2 regions of the Gemmobacter nanjingensis genome follow, and region 1 is predicted to be linked to the other one. Evidence: riboswitches for the same ligand, from Rfam matches in the RefSeq annotation. Region 1 holds a riboswitch; the other holds the start of a gene.
The links. A riboswitch is a leader RNA that binds a small molecule or an ion and turns the genes downstream of it on or off. The one in region 1 is predicted to bind cobalamin.
Positions count from the first base shown of each region.

Region 1 (7,751 bases):
TTGCGCGCCTCGTCCAGCGCCGCAAGCGGCTCGTCCATCAGCAGAAGGCGCGGTTCCGACAGGATGGCACGGCCCAGGGCGACACGGCTTTTCTCGCCCCCTGACAGCGCGGCGGGACGCCGGGCGAGCAAGGGGCCGATCCCCAGCATATCGACCACGCGGGCGAAATTGTCCGGTCCCCGGCGGTGCGCGAACCAGCGGCCATATAGCAGGTTCTGCCGCACGGTCAGATGCGGGAACAGCCGGGCGTCCTGAAACACATACCCCACCCTGCGCCGATGTGGCGGCAGGAAGGTGCGGGTTTCGGTATCCAGCAAGACCTCGCCCCCTGCGATGATGCGACCGTGGTCAGGGCGCAAGAGACCCGCAACAGCATTCACCACCGTCGTCTTGCCGGAGCCGGAACGTCCGAACAACACCGTCACACCCGGCGGTGCTTCGAACGCCACATCCAGCGTGAAGTCGCCAAAGCGATGGGACAGGTTCACCGACAGCGTCATGTCCCGGCGATCCTGCGCGCGACGGCCCGGCTGATCCATTCGGACAGCATCAGCGCGGCCATGGCGATGCCCACCGCCACCAGCACCAGACGCGCGGCCTCCTTCTCTCCGCCGGGCACTTGCAGAAAGGCATAGATGGCGGAAGGCAGTGTCTGCGTCTGGCCGGGGATGTTTGACACGAAGGTGATGGTGGCGCCGAATTCGCCCATCGCCTTGGCGAAGGCAAGGATCGTGCCCGCCAGAACGCCGGGCAGGATCAGCGGCAGCGTCACGGTCAGGAACACCCAAGGGCGCGAGGCACCCAGCGTGCCTGCTGCCTGTTCCAGCTTGGGGTCCACCGCCTCCACCGCCAGCCGGATGGCCCGCACCATCAGCGGGAAAGCCATCACGGCGGCGGCCAGCGCCGCGCCGGTCCAGCGGAAGGCCAGCACGATGCCGAACCACTGGTCGAGGATCTGGCCCACCGCGCCCTTGCGCCCGAAGGTCAGCAACAGCAGATAGCCCGTCACCACTGGCGGCAGGATCAGCGGCAGGTGGACGATGCCGTTCAGCACCTGTTTGCCGCGAAATTCCCACCGAGCCAGCGCATAGGCAGTCAGAATGCCAAAGGGCAGGCTGGCGGCCACGGCCCAGAGCGAGACGCGCAGTGACAGCGCCACGGCGCGCCATTCGTCGGGGGAAAGCCAGTCTGTCATATGCCGCCGGTCAGGCCCTTACTTCAGGATCGCGAAGCCCTGCGCGCTGAAGGCCGCATGCGCTGCCTCGCCCGAAAGCGCCTCGTAAAAGGCTTTGTCCGCCGCATCTGCCGCCCCGGTCAAGAGGGCAGCGGGATAGACGATGGCCGGATAGCTGTCGGCGGGGAAGGTGCCGACCACGGTCACATTGTCATCAGCGGCAGCATCGGTGGCATAGACGATGCCATAGGGTGCCTCGCCGGTGGACACCAGTGCCAGCGCCGCGCGCACGTTGTCGGATTGCGCGACGGCGGGTTCCACCTTGTCCCACTGACCCAGCGCCGTCAGCGCGGCTTTGCCATATTGCCCGGCAGGCACGGAATCGACCATGGCCATCGCCAGTTTCCCGTCGCCCAGCAACGCGGACAGATCGAAGCCCGCCCCGATCTCAACCGGCGCCGCATCCTTGCCATGCGCGATCAGCACCAGCGTATTGCCCAGCAGATCCTCGCGCGTGCCCTCCACGACCAGCCCGGCGTTCTGCACCTCGTCCATCCAGTTCGGGGCGGCAGACACGAAGATGTCGGCGGGCGCCCCGGCAACGATCTGCTGCGCAAGCTTGCCCGAACCCGCATAGCTGATCACCACCTGATTGCCGGTTTCCGCCTGCCACTGCGAGGCCAGGTCATCCAGCGCGTTCTTCATCGACGCGGCGGCGAAGACCACGACCTCCTCGGCGGCGGCAGGGCTGGCAGCGAGGGCGAAAGCAAGCGTAAGGGCAAGACGGCGGGACATGGGAGACTCCGATATGTTTCGGAAAACATATCTGGCAGGCACCTCCCGGTCACGCAAGCGTTATTTTTTTTCAGACATATCCGCCTTGGTCGCAGGGGCAAGCAAGGCCTCCAGCGCGGTCACCTCTGCCGCCCCCGCCTGTTCGGCGGCCTCCAATACCGCAAGGTAGCGGCGCAGCACCTCTTGCCCGGTCTCTGTCACCTGCGCCCCGCCGCCGCCCGCCCCGCCCCGCGCACTGCTGACCAGCGGCTCACGGAAGGCCGCGTTCATTTCCTCCACCAGCGACCACGCCCGCTTGTAGCTCATCTGCATCTGTCGCCCGGCTGCGGCGATCGAGCCGGTCTCGCCAATGCGCTGCAACAGCTCGGCCTTGCCGGGGCCAAGCATGGCGGTGTCGAACAGGATGCGCAGCTTCAGCTTGGTCATCGGCGGGCCTTTCCGGGTGTCTCGGGCAATCATCGCCGCCGGCGCGCCGACAGGCAAGGGTGCGCCGCTTGTCGTGCCCGGGCTTGACGGCGGCGCCGAGTCATGCGCTTCTGGCCGCCGATGGTTCCCGGCAAATGCGACGCTGGGTGAAAAGGGAACACGGTGCGGTGTAGCCATCAGGCGCCAATTCCGTGACTGCCCCCGCAACTGTAAGCGGCGAGCGACCCCCAATGCCACTGGACCCCGAACTGCGGGGCCGGGAAGGCGGGGCAAGCTGCGACCCGCGAGTCAGGAGACCTGCCATCGAGAACCGCAACAACCACCGGGCGGGGTGCCCCGGGAAGGAGATCGTATGGACAGATCCCCGCGCAGGCCGATGGCCGCGCTTTCCACCGAAACCGGCGCGCGCCCCGCGCCGCATCAGATGCTTGTCTGCCAGTCCTGCCCACATGTCGGGCGCGAATGCAGACCCGGCCTGAACCTGTTGATCCAGCTGCGCGGCGCCCTGGCGCTGGCGGGTGTGGGGGCAGAGTTCGAGCTGTCGGGAACGCTGTGCGTCGAAGGCTGCCAGCGGCCCTGCACCCTGGCCTGGCGGGTCGCCTCGGGCGAGACCTGGCTGTTTGGCGATGTCGAAGATGGCCAGGATATCGACGCGCTGGTGGCCGGAACCGTGCGCCCTGCGGCTGCGGTCATCCGCACGGCGGCGGGGGCGATCCAATGACCCCGGCGCTGGAGTTCCGCTCGGTCTGCTGGGGTCCGAAGGACCGGCCCGACATCCTGACCGATATCAGCTTTTCCGTTCCGCAGGGGCAGATCATGGCGATCTGCGGCGCGAACGGGGCGGGCAAGACCTCGCTTCTGCGGCTGATCTATCGCCACCAGCCGCCCCGGCGGGGCACGGTATCGGTTACAGGGCGCGACCTGTGGCTCATGTCAGCGCCCGAGGCCGCGCGCATCGTGGCTGCCGTGGTGCAGGAGCAACCCACCGATTTCGTGCTGAGTGTGCGGCAGATCGTGGCTTTGGGCCGCTTGCCGCATCGCAAGGGCTGGGGCAGCGGGCTCGCTCTGCCCGGTGAGGCTGATTGCGCCATCATCGACGCCGCCATGGCCCGGCTGGACCTGACAGCCTTCGCAGACCGCAGTTTCGGCACCCTGTCCGGGGGTGAAAGGCAGCGTGTCATGGTTGCCCGTGCCCTTGCGCAAGAGCCGCGCATTCTGGTGCTGGACGAGCCGACCAACCATCTGGACATCCGCCACCAGCTTGATCTGTTGCGGCTGCTGCGCGATCTCGGCCTGACAGTGGTGACCACGCTGCACGATCTGCCGCTGGCGGCGGAATTTGCCGAACGCATGCTGATCCTGCATGGCGGCCGTATGCTGGCGGATGGTCCGCCCGATCAGGTGCTGCACGAGGATCTGCTGCACACCGCCTTTCAGGTGCGGGGCCGGATCGACCACAGCGGCACCGGCCCGCGCCTGTCCTTTCACCTCTGATCCGATCAGGAGTTTCCGATGATCCGTCTCGCCCTTGCGGCGCTGCTGCTGTCTGCCAGTGCGGCTGCTGCCTTCCCCGTCACCGTCAAAAGCTGCGACCGTGATGTGACCTTCGACGCCGCACCCACGCGCGCAATTTCCAATGATGTGAACCTGACCGAAATGATGCTCGTGCTCGGCCTGCGCGACCACATGGTCGGCTATACCGGCATTTCCGGCTGGAAGACGCTGGACCCCGAAATGCGCGAGGGCGTCGCCGAATTGCCGGAGCTTTCGGCCAAATACCCCAGCAAGGAAGTTCTGGCTGCGGCGGAGGCTGATTTCTTCTTCGCGGGCTGGAATTATGGCATGAAGGTCGGCGGCGAGGTTACGCCCGAAACGCTGGAACCTTTCGGCATCAAGACCTACGAACTGACCGAAAGCTGCATCCATATCGGGCCGAAAGCACGCAGCACGATGCAGGACATGTATCAGGACATGCTGAACCTTGGCCGCATATTCGGCGTCGAGGATCGGGCAGAGGCGCTGGTCGCAGGTTACAAGGCGCGGCTGGCCGAGGCGACGAAGGGCGTGGACCACGACCATCCGCTGCGGGTCTTTGTTTACGATTCGGGCGAAGAGGCGCCGTTCACTGCCGGCAAATACGCCATGCCGACCGCACTGATCGAGGCGGCGGGCGGCGTCAACATCATGGATGATCTGGACAAAAGCTGGGCCGAAGTGGCGTGGGAGCCGGTGGTGGCGCGCAATCCGCAGGTCGTGGTGATCGTGAACTACGGCGATGTGACGGCGGAACAGAAGATCGCCTTCATGAAGGGTAATCCGGCCTTCGCGGATATCGACGCGGTGAAGAATGATCGCTTCGTCGTGCTGGAATATGTCGAGGCGACGCCGGGGCCGCGCAATATCCGCGCGGTCGAAAAGCTGGTCGCCGGGTTCGCGGGCCAGTGACGATGCGGCTCGCCCTGCGTCGCGCCCTGCCGCGCCGGGCGGGCCTTGCCCTTGCCGTGCTGCTGGGGCTGGCGCTTTCGGTCAGCCTTGCGGTTTCGGTTGGATCGGTCGCCATCGCGCCGGGCACCGTCTGGGGGGTATTGCTCGACCGGCTGCTGCCCGGGCTGGTGACGCCCGACTGGGGTGTGGGGCAGGCGAATATCGTCTGGCAGATCCGCCTGCCGCGCGTGCTGCTGGCGGCTCTGGTCGGCGGCGGGCTGGGTCTGGTGGGCGCGGCGCTTCAGGCCGTTACCCGCAACCCGCTGGCCGATCCGCATTTGCTGGGCATTTCCTCGGGCGCCGCGTTCGGTGCGATTGCGGCTCTGTTACACACGGGCATGTTCCTTGGCCTGCTGACCGTGCCGCTGATGGCCTTCGGCGGGGCGCTGGCGGCCACGGCGCTGGTGCTGGGCGTTGTGGCGCTGACCGGCGCGGGGGCGGCGGACCGGCTGGTGCTGGCGGGGGTTGCGGTCAGCTTTATCATCATGGCCGGGGCCAATATCCTGATCTTCCTCGGTGACCCGCGCGCCACGCATACCGTGGTGTTCTGGATGCTGGGCGGGCTGGGCCTTGCGCAATGGTCGCATCTTCTCTGGCCGCTGGCGGTATTGCTGCCGGTGGGCCTGTGGCTCTGGTCGCGGGCGCCGGTGCTGAACGCGATGAGCCTTGGCGACGAAACCGCCGTAAGCCTTGGGGTCGAGGTCACGCGATTCCGGCTGGCGATCTTTGTCGCCGCCGCGCTGATCACCGGGGTGATGGTGGCCTTCTCCGGGTTGATCGGCTTTGTCGGGCTGATGATGCCGCATCTGGTGCGGATGCTTGTCGGGGGCGACAATGCCTGCGTGCTGCCCGGATCGGCACTGGCGGGGGCGGTGTTCCTGATCGGGGCTGACGCTGCGGCGCGGGTGGTGCTGGCGCCCGAAGATCTGCCCATTGGCGTCGTGACCGGCCTGTGCGGCGGGCTGTTCTTCATCTGGCTGATGGCGCGACGGCGCTAACCACGCCGCCAGCGCGCCGCGCGGCGTTCGGCGGGCTGGATCAGCGCAAGGTCGATCACCAGCATCACCGCGACGAAGGCCAGTGCATAGGCCAGGACGCCCGCAATCTCGAAAAGCTGGAATTTCAGGTGGATCTGAAAGCCGATGCCGCTGGAGCGGCCCAGAAACTCCACCACCAGCACGATCTTCCAGATGATCGCCAGCCCCGCCCGCGCGCTGGCCACCAGAAAGGGCGCAAGCTGCGGCAGCAGCACATGCCGCGCCCAGATCAGGCGCGACAGGCGAAAGACGCGGGCCATGTCGTTCAGCTCGGGTGACAGCGTGCGCGCGCCTTCCCGCATGGTCACCAGCACCATGGCGGTCTTGTTGATGGTCACGGCGGCAATGGCGGCCACCTCATTCAGCCCGATCCACAGATAGCACAGCACGATGACGACCAGCGCGGGCAGATTGAGGAAGATCAGCACCCAGGGGTCCAGCCAGCGGTTCAGCCGGGGCAACCGGCCCAGCGCCACCCCCAGTACCGTGCCGAGCGCCATCGACAGGCCGAAAGCAAGTGCCACCCGCACCAGCGTCGCCGTCATGTGATGCCACAGCCGCCCTGATCTGGCCTCCTCCCACAGGACCGCTGCCACTTCGGGTGGGGCGGGCAGGATGCGCGGCTCGCCCCGCAACAGCGACAGCGCCCACCAGAAGGCCACAAAGCCGGTGAGCGACAGCAGGAAGATCAGCCGGTCGGCCGGGGTGCGGGCGGAAGGCTCCATCCTCCGACCATAGCGCCGCCCACTGCCGCCCGCGCTGCGACCTTCGTCCAATTTTCGGGCAGGCGCGCGAATGCCTAGTCTGGCGCATGCGTATCCTGCACCTTGTTCTTTGCTGGGTTATGATGACCGGCGCCGCCCTTGCCGCGCCGCTGGACCGCGACCAGATCGCGGCTTTCGTCGTGCCGCCCTATGCGCTGGGCGAGCCGGTGAATGACAAGGGGGTCTGGAGCCTTCTGAACTCTGGCGGGGCCGAGGCGGGCTATGTGTTTGAAACCGCGATCATGGCGCCGCTGCCCGGCTTTTCCGGCGGGCCGATCAATATGCTGGTGATGCTGGATCTGGATGGCCGCTTTATCGACGTGCGGCTGATTTCGCATAACGAGCCGATCTTCGTCTCCGGTCTGGGCGAGGCGCCGTTCCGCAAGTTTCTGGAACAATATCGTGGCCATTCGATCAATACCCCGATGGTGGTGGGTGTGCCCTATGGTGATGCCGGTGCGGGCAGCGGGCTGGTCTATCTGGACGGGGTGCTGAAGGCCACGGCCTCGGTCCGCATCGCGCACGAATCGATCCTCGCGGCCACGCTGGAGGTCGCGCGGGAAAAGATGCAGGGCATCAAGTCCGTGCCCCCCGCCACCCCCGACCCCGCGCATGACGAGGCGTTGGACTGGCAGGCACTGGTGGATCAGGGCATCGCGCGGCACTTGCGGGTTACGAATGCCGAACTGGACGCGGCCTTCGCTGGAACGATCTGGGCAGATGACGACCCGGAGGCGCAGGCCGATCCGCAGGGATTGTTTCTTGACCTCTGGCTGGTGGACATCGGGCCGCCCAGCATTGCGCGGGCCGTGCTGGCGCCGGATGCGCTGACCGATCTGAACCGTTTCCTCAGCCTTTCCCCGACCGAAGAGCCGTTGTTGCTGATCGACAGCGGGCGGCACGGGCTGGTCAGCGCGGATTTCGTGCGCAACACCGCGCCCGATTTGCTGGGCGCCGAACAGGACGGGCTGCCGGTGGCGCTGCGCGATGCCGACATGATCTTCGACACCCTGCCCGGCGTGCCCGAAGGCACCGCGATGATCCTGCGCAGCGACCGGCGGCTGGGCTTCG
Region 1 covers NZ_BMYI01000012.1:126,334-134,084, reverse strand. The annotation lists gene modC (molybdenum ABC transporter ATP-binding protein) at 1-500, opposite strand, end outside; gene modB (molybdate ABC transporter permease subunit) at 497-1,195, opposite strand; gene modA (molybdate ABC transporter substrate-binding protein) at 1,214-1,969, opposite strand; gene IE126_RS17645 (winged helix-turn-helix domain-containing protein) at 2,030-2,395, opposite strand; cobalamin riboswitch at 2,500-2,714, shown strand; gene IE126_RS17640 (DUF1636 family protein) at 2,748-3,116, shown strand; gene IE126_RS17635 (ABC transporter ATP-binding protein) at 3,113-3,889, shown strand; gene IE126_RS17630 (ABC transporter substrate-binding protein) at 3,908-4,840, shown strand; gene IE126_RS17625 (FecCD family ABC transporter permease) at 4,843-5,877, shown strand; gene IE126_RS17620 (ABC transporter permease) at 5,874-6,641, opposite strand; gene IE126_RS17615 (4Fe-4S binding protein) at 6,764-7,751, shown strand, end outside.

Region 2 (7,751 bases), on a different contig from region 1:
GGCACGGTTTCAGGTAGATTACGACGTCGGCCCGTCGAAAGAGGCCATGCAGTTTCGCAACATGTCGCGGGTGATCCCCGGTGACGTGCTGAAGATCGGCGCCGACAAATGCGTGGTGACGCTGCTGACATGGCGGCTGGCCACCCAGACCGATGCGGAATGGGAGCAGATGGGCTGCATCCACGAGGCGGAGATGTTTCTGATCCGGGGCCTTCTGGAACGGAGTTAACCGTTCCCGGCCAGTGCGGTGATCACCTCGAAGGCCGTGGCCACATCGGCCTCGGTCGCGTCGAACTGGCCGACCTGAAAGCGGATCACCAGCCCATCCTGCACCCGCGTCTGCGTGATGTAGATGCGGCCATCATCGTTGATCCGGTTGATGAAGGCCTGCTGCGCCGCCTCATCCGCGCCTTTCAGCCGGAAGGTGAACAGTGACAGGACCGGCTCGGTCATGATCTCGAACCGCGGATCGGCGCGCAGCCTGTCTGCCAGCGCCTGCGACCAGCGCACATGGTTGCGGATGCGGGTGCGCAGCCCTTCCAGCCCGTAATGCCGCAGCACGAACCAGAGTTTCAGCGCACGGAAGCGGCGGCCCAGCGGAATCGACCATTCCGAATAATTGACGATCCCGTCCGCGCCATGGGTCTTGAGGTATTCCGGCCGGATCGCCAGCGTCCGCACCAGCGGCTCGGGGTCGCGCAGGAAATGCGCCGCGCAGTCGAATTGCACGCCCAGCCATTTATGCGGATTGAACACGATGGAATCGGCGCCTTCTATGCCGGTCCACAACTCGCGGAACTCCGGGCAGATCATCGCGGCGCCTGCCCAGGCTGCATCGACATGGGTGTAAAGCCCGTGCGCCTTCGCCACGGCAAGCGTCGCCGCAATGTCGTCGCAGGCGCCGGTTCCGGTGCCTCCGGTGCAGGCGATCACCCCGCAGGGGTGCAACCCCGCCGCCAGATCGGCACGGATGGCGGCATCCAGCGCCGCCGGGTCCATGCTGCGCCGCGGGCCTTGCGTCGGGATGCGGACGAGGTTCGCGGCCCCGATGCCGGAAATCCAGATCGCCCGGTCGATGGAGGTATGCACCTCGCCCGAACAATAGACCCGCAGGCGCGGCTGGCTGCTCAGGCCCTGTTCATTGCCGGCCCAATCCAGTGCGCGCTCCCGCATCGTCAGCACAGCGGCGAGCGTGGCGGACGAGGCGCTGTCCTGAATGACCCCCTTGAATCCCTCTGGCAGACCAACCGACTGACGCAGCCAGTCCATCATCACCGTCTCCATCTCGGTCGCGGCGGGCGAGGTCTGCCACAGCATGCATTGCGCGGCGACGGTGTTGGCGAGAAACTCGGCCAGCATCGAAGGCGGCGTGGCATTGGCGGGGAAATAGGCGAAGAAGCGCGGGTGCTGCCAGTGCGTCATACCGGGCATCACGATCTGTTCGAAATCGGCGAAGATTGCCTCCATCGCCTCGGGCGTTTCCGGCGGACAGGCGGGCAGGGCGGCGGCCACTTCGCCGGGACGGGTGCCGGCGCGGACCGGGCGCTCGCGCAGACCCTGATGATAGTGTGCGCCCCAATCGGCGATACGGGCGCCCCAGCGGGCGAAATCGGTCCAGTTCATCGGGGCTCCTTGGTCGTGGCTTCGGGGATGGCGCAGAGCTTACCGCATTGTGCCTGTGGGGCTGGGCTTTCCGGATCGTTCAGCCCGCATCCTGCGGCGTGGTCATCTGCGCTCCTCCCCCGGGTGGGCAAAGCTTTGCTGCTTGGCCCGGTCCCGTCAAGCAGGCTGGGTGCGTGCATGGTGCCACAGCGGAATGCGATCCACCCGCCGCGCTGCGGCGCGGCCTTGACTCGCGCAGCCCCCGGACCCTAGATCGCAGGACCAAGTTCCGGCCCGCCGGATGAAAAGGGAATACGGAGGAACGCCTGCGTTCTGGCCGTAGCTGCCCCCGCAACTGTCAGCGGTGAGCGACGTCGATCATGCCACTGGGGCGGCAAAGCCCCGGGAAGGCCGGCAACGCTACGACCCGCGAGCCAGGAGACCTGCTTGGAGGATCACCCTTTCCGGGCGCGAGGGGCGCCATGGAAGCGGCCTTAACCGCAGCGGTGACAGCAAGCACTGTCTGCGGAACCCTTTCCGCGACACATCGGGTCTGTCGGGCATTTGCCCGCGATTGGGAGAACGGAACATGGGTTCCAAACGCGTGTCGTATCTTGGTCTTCTGGCCACCACCTGCCTTCTGGTGCCGGGCGCTGCCGTGGCGCAGGAGGTCACCGAAATGGATGAGATCATCATTTCCGGCGGCCTGACCGGCATTGCCGCCAATGCCTATGGCCGGTCGGTCACCGTGCTGGATGGCGCCGAAATCGCGGATCGCGGCATCGCGACGGTGCAGGATGCCCTGCGCGCGCTGCCAGGGGTTTCCGTGACCGGCTCGGGCAGCACCTATACGCAGGTGCGTATCCGGGGCGGCGAGGCCAGCCATACGCTTGTGCTGATCGACGGGATCGAGGCCAGTGCCGGGTCCGATGAATATGTCTTCACCGGGCTGGAAGCCGCCGATATCGACCGGATCGAGGTGCTGCGCGGCCCGCAATCGGCTTCTTACGGCTCCAATGCCTCGACGGGGGTGATCAACATCATCACCAAAAAGGGCGATGAGGGCACGCATTACGGCGGCCGGATCGAGTTCGGCAACGGCACTGCCGCCTCGGCCTTCCTGTCGCAGCGCAGTGCGCGCGGCGGGCTCAAGCTGAGCCTCTCGGATCGTGATGACAAGGGCTATGACCAGTCCGGCGATGGCGGCGAGAAGGACGGTATCCGCCGCCGCACCCTGAACCTGTCGGGCGACTGGCAGGCGACCGAGGATCTGACGCTGGGCTTCACCCTGCGCCGCTCGAAAGAGCGCTACGACTATGATTCCGAAAACTGGGCCGCGACCGATGCCGACAGCTACGTCGTGGATGACCCGGCGCCCTACAGCAACCGCGATGAACAGACCGGCGCTTTGTGGGCGGAATTTTCGATGCTGGATGGCCGGATGACCCATCGGCTGGAATGGCAGAACACGCTGTTCAGGCAGAGCTTCAACGGCGGCCCGACCACGCGGAGTGAGACCGGGAAGCTGAAATACCGGCTCAGCTACGCGCTGGACGGACAGGCGGTGGAAGATGCGTCGCACCTGCTGAACCTGCTTGCGGAAAAGGAGGATGATGAATCCTCGGCGGCGCCGGGTTACAAGCGCGGCATGACCTCGGTCGCGCTGGAATATCGCGGTTTTCTTGACAACGGGCTGGACATCCAGGCTGGCATCCGGCGCGACAACAACAAGACCTTCGAGGATTTCACCAGCTGGAACATCGGCCTGTCGTGGCGCGTGCCGGATACCGGGCTGCGCGTCCATGCCTCGGCGGGCCGCGCCTCGGTCAACCCGTCCTATTACGAACTTTATGCCGATGACAGCTACACGCTGGGCAATCCCCGTCTGGCACCCGAACGCAACACCGGCTTCGATCTGGGGATCGAGACCGAGGTTCTGGGCGGTCGCGGCCTGATCGACATCACCTATTTCAACGAGAAGCTGGAAGACGAGATCACCTATGCCTATGGCGCGGCACCCGATGGCTCGGGCCGGGCGACCTATGTCAACCAGTCGGGCAAAAGCCCGCGTCAGGGGATCGAGCTCAGCGGTCGCCTGCAAGCCACCGACACGCTGTCTCTGGGGATGAACTACACCTATCTGGACGCAAAGAACCCCGACGGCTCGGTCGAGATCCTGCGCCCCCGGCACGAGCTTGGCCTGTCAGGCACCTGGCAGACCTTTGGCGGCCGCGGTTCGGTTACGGCGGACATCCGCTATGCGGCGGGGAATTACAGCACCGAATACTGGGGCGCCTTTGCAACCCGCAAGACCCCGGTCTGGACCACCGTGAATGTCGCCGCGCGCTATGATCTGACCGACAGCGTGCAGCTGACCGGGCGCGTCACCAACCTCTTTGACCGCAAGAATGTGGAAACCTGGGGTTATGCAACGCCAGGTCGCACCGCATGGCTGGGGCTGGAGGCGAAATGGTAAGGCAGCTTGCGCTGCTTTTGCTGCTGGCCGGTCCGGTAAGCACCGGGCCGGGGTTCGCCGCGCCGGACGCCCCCCGGCGCGTCGTCTCGATCAATCTCTGTACCGATCAGCTTGCTATCCTCCTGGCCGCGCCGGGGCAGTTGATTTCCGTCTCCGATCTGGCGCAGGACCCGCGCTCCTCCACCATGGTCGAGGCGGCCATGGCCTATCCGGCCAATCAGGGTCAGGCCGAGGAGGTTTACCTGATGAAGCCCGATCTGGTTCTGGCCGGAGCCTATACGGCGCGTGCCACGGTATCGATGCTGGAAAGGCTGGGTATCCGCGTGGTCACCTTCCCGCCTGCGAGTTCCATCGCGGAGGTGCGGCAGGGCATGATCGAGATGGGCCGCGCTCTGGGCCGTGAGGCGGCGGCGCAGGCCATGCTGGAGGCGTTCGATGCCCGTCTCGCGCGGCTGCCACCGGCCCCGTCGCAGCGCCCAACCGCCGCGACCTTCGCGGCCAACGGCTATGCCTCGGGCAGCCGGAGCCTTGCGGGCGAGATCATCGAACGCGCGGGCTATCACCATCTGGCCGAGGATCTGGGCATGCCCATGGGCGGCTTCCTGCCGCTGGAGGCGCTGATCATGGCCGACCCCGATCTGGTGATTGCGGGCGATCCCTATCCCGGCGCCTCGCGCGCCGAAGAGGTGCTGCACCACCCCGCGCTTGCCGCGCTGACCGGCGGGCAGACGGTGCTGGAGGAGAATGACTGGGTCTGTGGCCTGCCCGCGCTGCTGGATGCGACCGAACGGCTTGCCGCGACCCGCAAGGGGGTCGGGCCATGAGCTTTGCGCGGCTGCTGACCCTGCTGGCCGTGCTGGTTGCGCTGCTGTTCCTCGCCTCGCTGGTGACGGGCGTTGCGGCGGCGGGTCCAGGGGAATCCCTGCGCGCGCTGGTCTTTGGCGATGGCGGGCCGTTGACGCTGGTAATGCGGGAAATCCGGCTGCCGCGTGCGCTGCTTGCGGTGATGGTGGGGGTGAGCCTTGGCCTTTCGGGGGCGGCAATGCAGGGGCTCTTGCGCAATCCGCTTGCCGAACCCGGTCTGATCGGCGTTTCGGCCTCGGCGGCCCTCGGCGCGGTGCTGGCATTGCAGACCGGCTTTGCGGCGGCCTTCACCCTGGCACTGCCATTTTCGGCGCTGGCGGGGGCGCTTGCGGGAGTGTTGCTGATCCTGCTGCTGGCGGGCCGCAGCGGTGGCGCGCTGGCGCTGATCCTGGCGGGGGTGGCGCTGTCGGCGCTGGCCGCCGCGATGACCTCTCTGGTATTGAACCTGTCGCCCAACCCCTTTGCAGCCAATGAAATCGTGTTCTGGATGATGGGATCACTGGCTGACCGCAGCTTTGCCCATGTCTGGATCGCCCTTCCGATCATGGCGGCGGGCTGGCTTGCACTGGCGCGGACAGGTCGGGGGCTGGAGGCGCTGACGCTGGGCGAGGATGCCGCCTCCGCCATGGGCACCGATCTCCGCCGCCTGCGGTTGCTGGTGGTGACGGGCGTCGCGGCCTCGGTCGGCGCCGCCACGGCGGTGGCAGGCGCGGTGGGCTTCGTCGGGCTGGTGGTGCCGCATCTCTTGCGTGGCGCGGTCGGGGGGCGCCCGTCGCGGCTGTTGCCTGCGGCCGCGCTGGGAGGGGCGGCGCTGGTGCTGGCGGCCGATATCGGCGTGCGCGTCATCCTGCCGGGGCGTGATCTCAAACTCGGCGTTCTGATGGCGCTGGTGGGCGCGCCGGTGTTCCTGCATCTGATCTGGCGCATGCGGGGGCAGACATGAGCCTGTTGACGCTCGACCGTCTGAGCCTGTCCCGCAGCAGCACGCCCGTTCTGCGCGAGATTTCCCTGACCATCGCGCCCGGCGAATGCGTGGGGTTGCTGGGGCCGAATGGCGCCGGGAAATCCACGCTGATGCGCGCGGCGCTGGGGCTGGTGCAGGCCAGTGGCCAGAGCTCGCTCGCCCGGCTGCGCCCGGCGGAGCGCGCGGCGCAGGTCGCCTGGCTGCCGCAGGCGCGTGAAATCGCCTGGCCGGTCAGCGTGGCCCATCTGGTCTCGCTCGGCGCGATGGCGCGTGGCCGGGCCGGAGATCACCCCTCGGTCGCGGCTGCCATCGCCCGCATGGGGCTGGAGCCATTCCGCAACCGCGTGGCAACGGCCCTTTCTGGCGGGGAGCAGGCGCGGGTTCTGCTGGCCCGCGCGCTGGCCCAGGATACTCCGCTCCTCATGGCGGATGAGCCCGTCGCGGGCCTCGACCCTGCCCAGCAGATCCGCAGCATGCGGGTGCTGCGCGCGCTGGCGGACGAGGGGCGCGGTGTTGTGGTCTCGCTGCACGATCTCGGGCTGGCGGCGCGACACTGCACCCGGCTTCTGGTGCTGCATCAGGGCGCGCTGGTGGCCGATGGCACGCCGGAGGCGGTGCTGACGCCTGAACTTCTGGCCGGGGTGTTCGACATCATCGCCTATCGTGCCGATACGCCCGAAGGCCCCAGTTTCCAGCCGCTCGCTACGGTGTCGGAATGACTGTGCTCACCCTTGCCCGTCCCTGGCTGATCGCCGATCTGGGGCAGGAGATGCGCGTGCTCAGCTTCGCGCCGTGGCGGCCGGGCTTTGCCACTGCGCGCCGCATCCTGTGGCGCGAGGTGCGTAATGCTGATTTGACGCCGGATCTGGACGTGGACCGCTGGTTCGCGGCTGAAATGGCGGGGCAGGGCGCGTCGGGGGATGTCGGCATGCTGACCTCGCGCGATATCGGGCGACATTTCACCGCGCAGGCAGAGGTGGAGGGGATCGCCGTCACCTGTATTGCCACGGTCGGGCTTGGCAATGCCGAAACGGCGGGCGCCCGCCGCGCGACGGCCCCCGCGCCGGTGGGCACCATCAACCTCGCTGTGGTGGTCGGGGCCGGGCTGACCGAAACTGCGCAGTTTGAGGCGCTGACCATCGTGGCCGAGGCGCGCACGGCGGCGGTGATGGACAGCGGGTTGCGCCTCGGGAATGGTGCCCGAGCCACCGGCACCGGCACGGATTGCATCGCGCTGGCCGCCCGGCCGGGAGAGATGCGTTTCGCCGGGCTGCATACCGCCCTGGGCGAGGCACTTGGCCGCGCGGTGCGGCAGGCCGTTGCCGTGGGGGCTGAGGACTGGATGCTGGAAAACGGCAGGGTGGCCGACGGCTATCCGCCGTGAACACGGCGCCGCACGGGGGCGAGGCTTTCTCCGGGCGGGGATTTTTGCTAACCATGGCTCAGGCTGACGCCGTGCCGCACGTTTGAGGAAACGCCGATGTCCGGTCAGGAACCCATCACCGCCACGGCCCCTGCGCTGATGTCCTTCATCGCCATGGGCGGCCCTGCCATGTGGGCCATCGCCGTGCTGTCGGTTCTGGCGCTGGCCCTGATCCTGTGGAAGGTGATGCGGCTTCTGTCCTTCGGGGCCTGGTCCGGCGGGCGGCGCACGGCCGAGGCGCTGGAGCTTTGGCACACAGGGCAGCGGGATGCGGCGATGCAGCTGCTGGCCGGGCGCAGCTCGCTTCGTGCGCAGCTCGCACTGGCCGCAATGCGGGCGGCGCAGAACCCCGCCCTCGATCGTGAGGCAGCCGAGGCGGAAACCGCGCGGGTGGCGCGCAAGCTGCTGGCGCAGGCGCGGGC
Region 2 covers NZ_BMYI01000004.1:114,657-122,407, reverse strand. The annotation lists gene IE126_RS09570 (hypothetical protein) at 1-229, shown strand, start outside; gene IE126_RS09565 (pyridoxal phosphate-dependent decarboxylase family protein) at 226-1,623, opposite strand; cobalamin riboswitch at 1,870-2,067, shown strand; gene IE126_RS09560 (TonB-dependent receptor plug domain-containing protein) at 2,192-4,078, shown strand; gene IE126_RS09555 (ABC transporter substrate-binding protein) at 4,072-4,902, shown strand; gene IE126_RS09550 (FecCD family ABC transporter permease) at 4,899-5,885, shown strand; gene IE126_RS09545 (ABC transporter ATP-binding protein) at 5,882-6,625, shown strand; gene IE126_RS09540 (adenosylcobinamide amidohydrolase) at 6,622-7,290, shown strand; gene IE126_RS09535 (MotA/TolQ/ExbB proton channel family protein) at 7,387-7,751, shown strand, end outside.
Region 2: another riboswitch for cobalamin. It lies ahead of IE126_RS09560 (TonB-dependent receptor plug domain-containing protein); the one in region 1 lies ahead of IE126_RS17640 (DUF1636 family protein).